Regions from separate parts of the Tardiphaga sp. 768_D3_N2_1 genome, predicted to be linked through region 2. Evidence: riboswitches for the same ligand, from Rfam matches in the RefSeq annotation. Region 2 holds a riboswitch; each other region holds the start of a gene.
The links. Region 2 has a riboswitch for cobalamin ahead of AB8A27_RS01315 (ribonucleoside-diphosphate reductase subunit alpha). Riboswitches for the same ligand answer to the same signal wherever they lie in the genome.

Region 1: linked by a shared signal. The riboswitch ahead of AB8A27_RS26265 (TonB-dependent receptor) and the one ahead of AB8A27_RS01315 (ribonucleoside-diphosphate reductase subunit alpha) in region 2 are both predicted to bind cobalamin.
Region 3: linked by a shared signal. The riboswitch ahead of AB8A27_RS17510 (DUF1636 domain-containing protein) and the one ahead of AB8A27_RS01315 (ribonucleoside-diphosphate reductase subunit alpha) in region 2 are both predicted to bind cobalamin.

Annotation. Positions count from the first base shown of each region.
Region 1 covers NZ_CP197245.1:5,577,286-5,580,989, forward strand. The annotation lists gene AB8A27_RS26265 (TonB-dependent receptor) at 1-1,533, opposite strand, end outside; cobalamin riboswitch at 1,640-1,831, opposite strand; gene AB8A27_RS26270 (alkaline phosphatase D family protein) at 1,978-3,528, shown strand.
Region 2 covers NZ_CP197245.1:268,028-271,731, forward strand. The annotation lists gene AB8A27_RS01315 (ribonucleoside-diphosphate reductase subunit alpha) at 1-1,854, opposite strand, end outside; cobalamin riboswitch at 1,974-2,190, opposite strand; gene AB8A27_RS01320 (hypothetical protein) at 2,380-2,565, shown strand; gene AB8A27_RS01325 (GlxA family transcriptional regulator) at 2,572-3,531, opposite strand; gene AB8A27_RS01330 (HD domain-containing protein) at 3,704-3,704, shown strand, end outside.
Region 3 covers NZ_CP197245.1:3,716,116-3,719,819, reverse strand. The annotation lists gene AB8A27_RS17525 (tyrosine phosphatase family protein) at 1-280, shown strand, start outside; gene cobS (adenosylcobinamide-GDP ribazoletransferase) at 273-1,037, opposite strand; gene cobT (nicotinate-nucleotide--dimethylbenzimidazole phosphoribosyltransferase) at 1,038-2,093, opposite strand; cobalamin riboswitch at 2,193-2,383, shown strand; gene AB8A27_RS17510 (DUF1636 domain-containing protein) at 2,493-2,942, shown strand; gene cobU (bifunctional adenosylcobinamide kinase/adenosylcobinamide-phosphate guanylyltransferase) at 2,939-3,469, shown strand; gene cobW (cobalamin biosynthesis protein CobW) at 3,470-3,704, shown strand, end outside.

The sequences.
Region 1 (3,704 bases), 5.3 Mb from region 2:
CGTGTAGCTGTTGGCGGGATTGCGGAAGTCGGTGCGCGAGACGGTCGGCTGATCCTGGCGGACGCCTGCGATCAGCGACAGTTGTTCGGTCACCGCCAAGCGGTTCTCGGCGAAGAACGCATACTGATTGGCGGTGGCGTTGTAGCCCGGTCGCGTCGCATCCGGGCTGTCGAAGATGCCGGGGTTGAAATTATACGGGTCCACCGACGAGAAGCCGCCATAGGGCGAGTTGTTGGTGTGCTTGAAGTCGATGCGATTGACATCGAAGCCTGCCACGAAAGTGTTGACCATGCCGAGCAGATGGCCCTCGAAGGTGGCATCCATGCGGTCGCCGACCTGCTGCTGCGTATGGAAGATCTCGAAATAGTCGCTGCGATCGATCTGGCCGGTGCCGGCATTGTAGCCGTAGGTCTCGACTTCCTTCCAGTGCCGCTTCGCATACATGTAGTAGAGCGTGTTGCGCAGGGTGATGCCGTCTGCGACCTGCCACTCGGTCTTCACCTGGTTCCAGCTGTCCTGATAGCGGATTTGGCTGTCGCTGACATTGTAGTTCTTGAAACGGATCGCCTCATTCAGCTGGCTATTGATCAGCGGCGTGCCGAAATAGCGTGACGGATGTCGGTCGCCATAGTCGGTCGAGATCGTCCAGGTGACGTCCTCGGTCTGCTTGATCTGCGCGGCGGCGTGCAGTGCGATGTTCGAGGTGTTGTCGCGATCGACCCAGCCATCGGACATGTTGCCGGTAACAGCGATGCGATAGGCAACGTCCTTGCTGACGGGCCCGCCGCTGTCGACCGCAATGCGGCGCGTCATGTTGCTGTCGAGCGAGATTTCGGCCTGATTACGCGGTACCCAGAGCGGCAGTTTTGAAATCACGTTGATGGCGCCACCGACGGCGCCTTCGCCATACATCACAGACGCCGGGCCGCGCAGCACTTCGATCTTCTCGGCGGTCCAGGTATCGAACGGGAAGTTCACAGTGCCGGCGCCGATGTAGAGGCGCGTGCCGTCATAGAGCGACATCACCGAACCGCTGCCGGCGAAGCCGCGGGTCGAGAAGGCAACGCCGCCATTGCCGGGGTCGCCGATGGCGGTGAAGCCGGTGGCGTTCTGCGTCACGGCATCGAGTACGTTCTGCTGGCCGCGTTCGGCCATGGTCTCGGCGGAGATCACCTCGACGCTGGCCGGCGTCTGCAAGCGCGTGAGGCCGAGACGGCTGCCGGTGGATGTGGTGCCCGTGAGGTTGAGCGTCGGCGCCGCAAAGACAGGGCCTGTCGGCGTGGCAGCCGGCGCGCCGGTATTGGCGGCGACATTGCGCTGCTGCCGCGAGCGCGCAGCGCGTGATGCGTTGCCTGATGTGGCGCGGCGTGCGCGCTGAGGCGTCGCCGACGGTTGAACGACAACAGGATCGAGCGTCTGGCTTCGCGGCGCAGCCTGCGACCAGCTTTCAGCAGGCCAGAACAGGCAAGTAAGAGCGACGGAGGAAAGAAGAGCTTTGAATTGCTTCGATGCGATGGGAGAAGCGGAGGTCATCTACGGGACTCGCGGTTACGTGGCACGTCACCGCAAACCAAGTCGTCCTGCCGCTTTCAAACAGGCAGTGTGACTTCCACCAGGACACCCCGCCCAATGTGCTCGCGTGTGACCACGACTGGCGGCAGGTCTCCTGGCTCGCGGGTCGGTGCCTGTCGCCGCCTTCCCAGGTGAACACCCAGTGGCTCTTGGCGCAGGCTCGCCGCTTACAGTTGCGGGGGCAGCCGCGGAATCGGGGGATCCCCCTCACCGCATTCCCTTTTGATCCCCGAAGGGAACCGTCACGTTCACGTTAAGGTGAAATTTCCAAATGTGTCAATCAAGCTGCCAATCATTCGCAGCTTGCCTTGGCGGGTGTTGATATTGCGCATCACCTGTCATCGCAGCGTCAAGCGAACTGCCTAGAGCCACTGGTGCCAGAGCCAGCAGGATCAGGAGTTCGCCATGGCATTCCTCTCTCGCCGTCGTTTCATGACTTACGCCGCAGCGAGCGGTGCGAGCTTTCTGGCGATGCCCTATCTCAGTCGCGCTGCCGATCGTCCTGCCGTCTCGCATGGCGTGCAGTCCGGCGATGTCGGGATCAACAGCGGCATGATCTGGTCGCGTGCCGATCGGCCGGCGCAGATGATGGTCGAAGTCGCGACCACGGACTCTTTCAGGAATGCGCGCGCATTGCCGCCGCTCACCGCGCTGTCTGAAACCGATTTCACCGCAAAACTGCTGCTCGACAATCTGCCTGCGGGACAGGACATCTTCTACCGCGTCAAATTCCGCGATCTGTCGCACCCCGAAATCGTCGGCGAACCGGTCATCGGCCGCTTTCGCACCGCGCCGGCGGATCGCCGCGATGTGTCCTTTGTCTGGGGCGGCGATGTCGCAGGCCAGGGCTGGGGCATCAATGCCGACGATGGCGGCATGGTCACCTATGCCACCATGCGCAAGCATAATCCGGATTTCCTGATCCATTCCGGCGACACGATTTACGCCGATGGCCCGATCCTGCCCGAAGTCAAATTGCCCGATGGCACGATCTGGAAGAACACCATCACGGTGCCGGAGAAAGCGAAGGTCGCCGAGACGCTCGATGAATTCCGCGCGGCGCACAAATACAATCTGCTGGACGACAATGTTCGCGTCTTCAATGCGCAGGTGCCGATTTTCGGCCAGTGGGACGATCACGAGGTCACCAACAACTGGTCGCTCTCGAAGCAGTTGCCGTCGTCTTACAAGGAGCGCGACATCACGCTGCTGGCGGCGCGCGGCGCCCGTGCCTTTCACGAGATGTATCCGATCTCGGTCAATCCCGCCGAACCCGGCCGCGTCTATCGCACGCTGAATTACGGCCCTCATCTCGAGGTCTTCATGCTGGACGAGCGCAGCTATCGCGGTCCCAACGGCCCGAACCTGCAGGAGACCTATGGTCCGGAGGCGTATTTCATCGGGCCGGAGCAGATGGCCTGGCTAAAGCGCGCCTTGATGGCGTCGAAGGCCACCTGGAAAGTCATCGCCTCCGACATGCCGATCGGCCTCGTCGTCTACGACAATGCCGCCGACAGGACGGGCTCGGAGGCGATCGCGCAGGGCGACGGTCCGGTGCGCGGTCGCGAGCTGGAAATCGCCGATATCCTGCGCTTCATCAAATCGGCCGGCATTCGCAACACGGTCTGGCTGACCGCCGACGTGCATTACACGGCGGCGCATTACTACAACCCGGACAAGGCGCAGTTTCAGGATTTCGAGCCGTTTTGGGAGTTTGTCTCCGGGCCGTTCCACGCCGGAACCTTCGGGCCGGCGGCGCTGGACAATACCTTTGGTCCGGAGGTCCGTTTCGTGAAGGCGCCGGGGCCTGACAAGCAGAATTTACCCCCGTCTGCGGGTATGCAGTTCTTCGGCCACGTCAAAATCGACGGCCAAAGCGGGCAAATGACCGTCACCCTGCGGGATCGGGCCGATACGGCCCTTTGGGCCACCGTTCTGGACCCGAAATTGGGCTAACCATTTGGCAGATTCGCATTGTTTTTCGGCGATTTCCCCCTATATTGCGCCGCAACGCGTCCGAGTACCCGGCCCCTTCTGGCCGGGTTTGCTTTTGGAGGGATTGCCCCAGCGCGTTTTCAGACGAGGCAGTTATCGAACGCGCTCGAGCGCAAGGCCCAACTCTAATTGATCTG
Region 2 (3,704 bases):
ATTGCAGACGGCGACTTCGTCGTCCGACGTGTTCAGCGTGATCTCGGTGCAGAGATTCGACGAGTGGATCACGCCGGCATGCTGCTGCGGCGAGCGCAGATTGCAGGGATCCTTGAAAGTGATCCAGGGATGACCGGTCTCGAACACCATGGTCAGCATGCGACGCCACAGGTCGGTGGCGCGCACGGTCTTGAACACGCGGATCTCGCCGCGCGCAGCCTTTGCTTCATAGGCTGCGTAACGCTCGGCGAACGGCTTGCCATAGAGGTCGTGCAGATCCGGCGTCTCGTCCGGCGAGAACAGCGTCCATTCGCCGTCCTGCTCGACGCGTTGCATGAACAGATCCGGCACCCAGTTGGCGGTGTTCATGTCATGGGTGCGGCGGCGGTCGTCGCCGGTGTTCTTGCGCAGATCGAGGAACTCCTCGATATCGATATGCCAGGTCTCGAGATAGGCGCAGACCGCGCCCTTGCGCTTGCCGCCCTGGTTGACCGCAATCGCCGTATCGTTGGCCACCTTCAGGAATGGCACCACGCCCTGGCTCTCGCCATTGGTGCCCTTGATGTGGGCGCCGAGGCCGCGCACGCGGGTCCAGTCATTGCCGAGACCGCCGGAATATTTCGCCAGCAGCGCATTGTCCTTCACCGACTTGAAGATGCCATCGAGATCGTCGGCCACCGTGGTGAGGAAGCACGACGAGAGCTGCGGCCGCTGCGTACCCGAATTGAACAAAGTCGGCGTCGAGGCCATGAAGTCGAACGACGACAGCAGATTGTAGAATTCGATGGCGCGGGCTTCGCGGTCGATCTCGCGCAGCGCAAGACCCATGGCAACGCGCATGAAGAAGGCCTGCGGCAGTTCGATGCGATTGCCCTGCACGTGCAGGAAGTAGCGATCATAGAGCGTCTGCAGGCCGAGGAACTGAAACTGCAGATCGCCTTCCGGCTTCAGCGCCGCCGCGATGCGCTTGAGATCGAAGCGCGCGAGCTCGGGATCGAGCAGTTCGGCTGCGATTCCGGTCTTGATATAGGCACCGAAATATTCGGCATAGCGCGTCGTCATGTCGGCCTGCGACGCATGGGTCGGGCTGCCGTGGACATAGGACAACACTTCGGTGCGCAGCTTGTCGAGCAGCAGGCGGGCACTGACGAAGGTGTAGTTTGGCTCCTGCTCCACCAGCGTACGGGCGGCCATGATGCCGGCCAGCGCCAGTTCATCCACCGTGATGCCGTCATAGAGATTGCGGCGGGTTTCCTCCAGCACCGGCGCGGCATCGACGCCGTCGAGCCCGGCGCAGGCCTCGTTGACGATCAGCGCAAGACGCGCCGAATCGAGCGGTGCACGGGTGCCGTCGGCGAGGGTGACATGCAGCACCGGGGCGGTGGAGACGAGCGCCGGCTTCGCTGCCAGTTCCTCGGCGCGGGTACGGGCGCGTTCCTCACGATACAGCACATAGGCGCGGGCGACCTTGTGGTGCTCGCTGCGCATCAGTGCCAGTTCGACCTGATCCTGCACGTCCTCGATATGGAAGGTGCGGCCTTCACCGACGCGGCGCGTCAGCGCAGCCACGACTTCGCCGGTGAGCTGCTCCACCGCCTCATGGACGCGGCGCGACGCCGCTGCCGTGTGGCCCTCGACCGCGAGAAACGCCTTGGTCATGGCCACAGAAATCTTGCTGCCGTCGAACGGCGACACCGTGCCGTTGCGGCGGATGATCTGCATCGAGGGTTCGCGCGCAGGCGCAACGAGCGTCTCCGGCGGGAGTTGAATGAGCGGTGCATGGACCGCATCGCGGGTGTTGGTAGAATTGGCCGCGCCGCGGCCTTGGGACAAAACGGAAGATGAAGTAGGCATCGGCAGGACCCCGTGTGATGCATCAAGCAATGGGGGCTGGGGCCGAAAGGACGCTGCAAAATACACGGCGGAGATCCGCCGGCATTGCCTGCAAGCGACCGCTGGGACACCCCGCCCATGGACGTTCTGGTGTCACGGCAGGTCTCCTGACTCGCAGATCCAACGCTTGTTTCGGTCTTCCCAGTGCCAGCGGCACCAGTGACGTGGTCGAAACAAACTCTCTGCTTACAGTTGCGGGGGCAGTGCCGGAATGTGACGCTCAAGAGCGTCTTTCACCGGCTTCCCTATTATCCACCAAGTCTTGCGACAGGGCAGACCATGACGTCTACATTTGGTGTGAACCGCGGCGAAGTGTCAAGCAAGCATTGCGATCCCCGACAACAAATCCGGCGCGGCTGTTGGTTCAGTGGACAACCGCTTGCGTGGCGGAAACTGCGGGATCGTTGGCGGTTTCTGAACGATGCGATTCGTTGTCCGCAAGCACTGTGAGGGGCAAAAGATGGCCATCAATCAATGGAGGATGACATGCGGAACCAGGCAACGAGCACTGAGAGAACCGACTTCAACGCGTTCGTGGAGGCAGTAGACGCGATGCAAGCGTTCGAGACGACGGAGCAGATCGCCCGCCGCCGCGTCGACGAGATGCTGAACGAGGCGCTGATGGACAGCTTTCCTGCGAGCGATCCGATCTCTTCGCTGCAACTCGCCTGAGCAGAATCAGACCGCGCGAAAGCTGACGCGATACTGGCTAGGCGTAAGGCCCAGCCGTCGCACGAAGACCTGACGCATATGTTCGGCGGTGGTGAAACCGGATTCATAAGCCACCACCTTCAGCGGCATATCGCTGCCTTCGAGCCGGTTACGCGCCGTGTCGATCCTTGCGCCTTCGACAAAATCCGCCGGAGTCATCTTTGTTTCCTGCTTGAATGTCCGCGCGAAGGTGCGCGCGCTCATGCCCGCCACATCGGCCAGTTCATCCACACTGTGGGCATCGCGCAGATGGGCCATCACATGGGCATGGCCTCGCGCGATCGGCGAGTCCGGCTCGGCCGGCGGCACCAGATAGGGACTGAACTGCGACTGGCCACCCTGGCGCTGCGCCACCACGACCAGACGCTTGGCCACGGCCAGCGCGACGTCCGCGCCATGATCCTCCTGGACCAGAGCAAGACCCAGATCGATGCCTGCGGTGACGCCGGCCGAGGTCACCAGCGCGCCGTCACGACTATAGATGCGATCGAACTCCACATGCGCTTTCGGAAAGCGCAGCGCCAATAGCGGCGCATTCTGCCAGTGCGTCGTCACCGTCTTGTCGTCGAGCAAGCCTGCGTGGCCGAGCGCGAATGCCCCGGTGCACACCGAGCCATACCGCCCCGCATGAAGCGCCGCATTGGCCAGCCACTCTGTGAGCTGCGGGTCGGCTTCAGCCGTCGGCAGCCCTGGCCCACCGGCCACCAGCACCAGATCCCAGGGCTTGTTCGCATCACTGAACGCCAGATCGGCGGATATCCGCAAACCGTTCGATGCGCGCAGCGGCGCACAGTCTGCTGCGACAAGCGTAATGTCATATCGATCATCCGGAGCGACAAAGCTATTGGCCTCCATGAACACATCGAGCGGACCGGCAACGTCCAGCGACTGGACACCCGGAAAAATCGCAAGAGCGACAGTCTTCATGGTGATGTTTCATTCCATCAATGGCGGAGGCCCAGAGTGCTACGGATTAGATAGTCACATTTCGGCAGGAAATCACGGGTGAATGGCAGTTTTGCAGGGCGCTGTGCGATTGCGAGGACACAGCCCCCGGACGACAACGGATGCGTCAGATCCACAACGGAAAGAGCATCCCA
Region 3 (3,704 bases), 3.4 Mb from region 2:
CGATCGCCCGATGCTGATTCACTGCTGGGCTGGTATCAGTCGCTCAAGTGCCGCGGCTTACGCCATCGCCTGTGATCGGAATCCCGGCTATGAGGCGGCGATTGCAGATGAACTACGCAAACGTTCGCCTTATGTGACTCCGAACAAACTGATGGTGCAATTGGCTGACGAACAGCTTGGCCGCGAGGGACGTATGATCGAAGCCATTGCGCGCATCGGTCGCGGTGCGGACGCCTTTGAAGGTGAGCCTTATCGCTTGCCGTTGAACTGGCCTATTTGATCAGGGCTGCGACGCCGAGCAGAAAGCCAATCTCGAACAGCTGCTCGACGGCACCGAGCACGTCGCCAGTGTAGCCGCCGATCATCCGGCGCGACCATAGCGCGAGAAGTGCGGCAAGCGCTGCGCCGAGCAGAAGACCCGCAGAAAGCGATGCGACCGAGATGAGCGCAAGCGGGGCCGATGCGAGTGCGACGACGGTGAGCGCAAAGATCAATTCCTCGGACCGCACGGGTGCGTCGGCATAGGAGACCTTCATCGCACTGGTATCGCCGCTATAGGGCAGGCGGTTCATCACAAAAGCGGGGACGGCGCGTGCAGCGGCATGGGCGGCGATCAACGCCGCCGCACCTGCCCACATCGGCAATATGGCGAGCGCCGCAATACGCAGTGCCACGCCGAGGCCGAGTGCCAGCGCCCCATAAGTGCCGATGCGGCTGTCCTTCATGATCGCGAGGCGCTTCTCGACAGTCCACCCCCCGCCGAAACTGTCGGCTGTGTCGGCCAGGCCATCTTCGTGTAGCGCGCTGGTGATGACCATACTTGTTGTAATCGCCAGCAAAGCCGCGATCAGCGGTGACCAGAATTCGCTGGCAACGAGGAGCACGATCGCGGAGGCGGCGCCAATGCCGAGGCCGACGATCGGAAAATACTTCATTGCACGCGCAAGCCAGTCAGCCTCCTGCGCGTCGCCAGTTGCCGGTACCGGCAGCACCGTCAGGAAACGGATCGCATTCAGCAGATGCGGATCCGGTCTCATCTAGATCTTTCCGGCCAGTACGTCGTCGAGGCTGGCGACATCGGTCAGCATGCGCGCGGCGGCACGGACCAGCGGCACCGCAAGCAGTGCACCGGTGCCTTCACCGAGGCGCAGGCCGAGATCGAGCAGCGGCCTGGCATCGAGCGCGCTGAGTACGATGTCGTGGCCGCGTTCGGCCGAACGGTGCGCGAAGACGCAGTAGTCGCGTGCAGCCGGACGCAGGCTAACGGCGAGCAATGCCGCGGCGCTGGAGATGAAGCCGTCGATGATCACCGGCCGCCGTTGCGAAGCCGCGCCGAGGATCGCTCCGGCCATGCCTGCGATTTCCAGTCCGCCGAATTGGGCCAGCACATCCAGCGGCGCGGTTGCATCGCTGCGCGCCGCCGCCTTCGCGATCGCTGCGCGCTTGCGCGCCATGCCGGCGTCATCCTGCCCGGCGCCAACGCCGATACAGTCATTCAGTAGCGCTGGCGCAAGCCGATGAACGACCAAAGCCGACGAAGCCGTATTGCCGATTCCCATCTCGCCGAGCGCGATGATGTCTGCGCCGGCCTTGATCTCGCCGACGGCGATCCGGTAGCCGCGCGATAGCGCATCGGCCGCCTGTTCTGTCGTCATTGCCGGCTCGCGTGCGGCATTAGCCGTGCCCATACGCACCTTGGCGTCGATCAGCTTTGGATGCACGGGCAGTTCGGCAGCGACACCGATATCGATTACGCGAACGTCGATGTTATTCGCCATGGCGAAAGCATTGGCCGTGGCGCGGCCGGCCAGATAGGTCATCACCATCGCGACCGTGACCGCCGACGGATATTGCGACACGCCTTCGGCCACGAGTCCGTGATCTCCGGCAAATACCAGCAGCACGGCATTGTCGCCGCGCGGCTCGCCGGGATGCCGGATCATGCCGAGCTGCAGCGCCAGGTCCTCGATTCGTCCCAGCGAGCCCGGCGGCTTTGCCTTGCCGTCGATGACGGCGCGGATACCTGCCGCGATCTGCGGGTCAACAGGCGCAATGGCGGGCGGTTGCCACAATGGCTGGGAATGGGCGGGCATCGGGTTCCTTTTCGCGGCCTAACTGACGCAAGACGACCTGCAAGGTCAACAGGTCCGGACGACAGTCCGCCGGCGCGGTTGACCCCGGCGCACCCGGCAGATAGCGTCTTTGGCGATGGTCCTTCCGCGTGGAAGGTGAAAAGGGAAGCCGGTTTGAAGCCGGCGCTGCCCCCGCAACTGTAAGCGACGAGCCCGCGCCGGTGCCACTGGGAATTCTTCAGAATTCTTGGGAAGGCGGCAGCAGGCTGTGACTCGCAAGCCAGGAGACCTGCCATCACGAACTGTGCTTTGGAGGCGTCGTCGGGGCGGGGTGCACCGGACGGGAGCGAACCGACGGCCAAGCCGTCGGCGCGATCCAACAAAGCTCGTAGGCCCGCGAGGGCATGAACTGAGCATGTAATGGATCACGACAGCGCCGATATCTCTGGCGAACAAATTTCGGTCGAACCGCCACGCCCTGTGCCGTCCGGTCCCGTTGTCGTGAGCGTGTGCATCAGCTGCAAGGCCGCCGAAACCGGCATGATCGTCGGGCCGGACATGTTCGATGCTGTGAAGGCCGCGCTCGGCGATGGCGATGCCGCCGTGATGGTGCGTCCGGTGCAGTGCCTCAGCGTCTGCAAGCGGCCGGCGACGGTCGCGGTGACAAGCCCTGATGGTTACACGTTCCTGTTCGGCGATCTGCAGACCGATAGCGGCAGCGCGGCGCTGGTGTCCTTCGTCGAGTCCTATCAAAGGGCCGATTACGGTCTTGTACCGTGGCGTGAACGTGCCGAGGTGCTGCGCAAGGGCATGGTCGCGCGCGTGCCGCCGCTGCGCTGGTCGCCTGAAGATGGGCGTGCGCCGAAATGACCGCCGCGACAACGACACTGGTGCTGGGTGGTGCGCGTTCCGGCAAGTCGGCTTTCGCCGAGAGACTGGTTGATGGCATCGGCCTGACGAAAATCTATCTGGCCACCGCAACGGCCGGCGATGATGAGATGCAAAATCGCATCGCGCAGCATCGCAAGCAGCGCGGCGAGGGCTGGATCACCGTGGAAGAGCCGCTGGCTCTGGTCGATGCGCTGACGCGTGAAGCGACGGTCGGCCGCGTCGTGCTGGTGGATTGCCTGACACTGTGGCTGTCGAACCTGATGTTAGCCGAGCGCGATCCAGAGATTGAAGCGAAGCGTCTGGTGCGCTTCCTCGATGTCTCGCGCTATCCGATAGTCTTCGTCTCCAATGAAGTTGGCCTCGGCCTCGTGCCGGAGACACCGCTCGGCCGCGCCTTTCGCGATGCGCAGGGCCGGCTCAACCAGATCATCGCGGCCGCCGTGCCGAATGTTGCTTTCATCGCAGCCGGGCTTCCGCTCTGGCTCAAGCGTTCCCAGGAGAATTGAATGTCCCGCGTTCCCGTCACCGTCCTCACCGGATTTCTCGGCGCCGGCAAGACCACGCTGCTGCGTTCGCTGCTGACTCAGGCCGATGGCCGCCGCATCGCCGTGATCGTCAATGAATTCGGCGATGCCGGTTTCGACGGTGGCCTGGTCGAGGAATGCGCGGCGAAGGCCTGCGCTCCCGGCGATATCGTCGAACTCACCAATGGCTGCATCTGCTGCACCGTGGCCGATGACT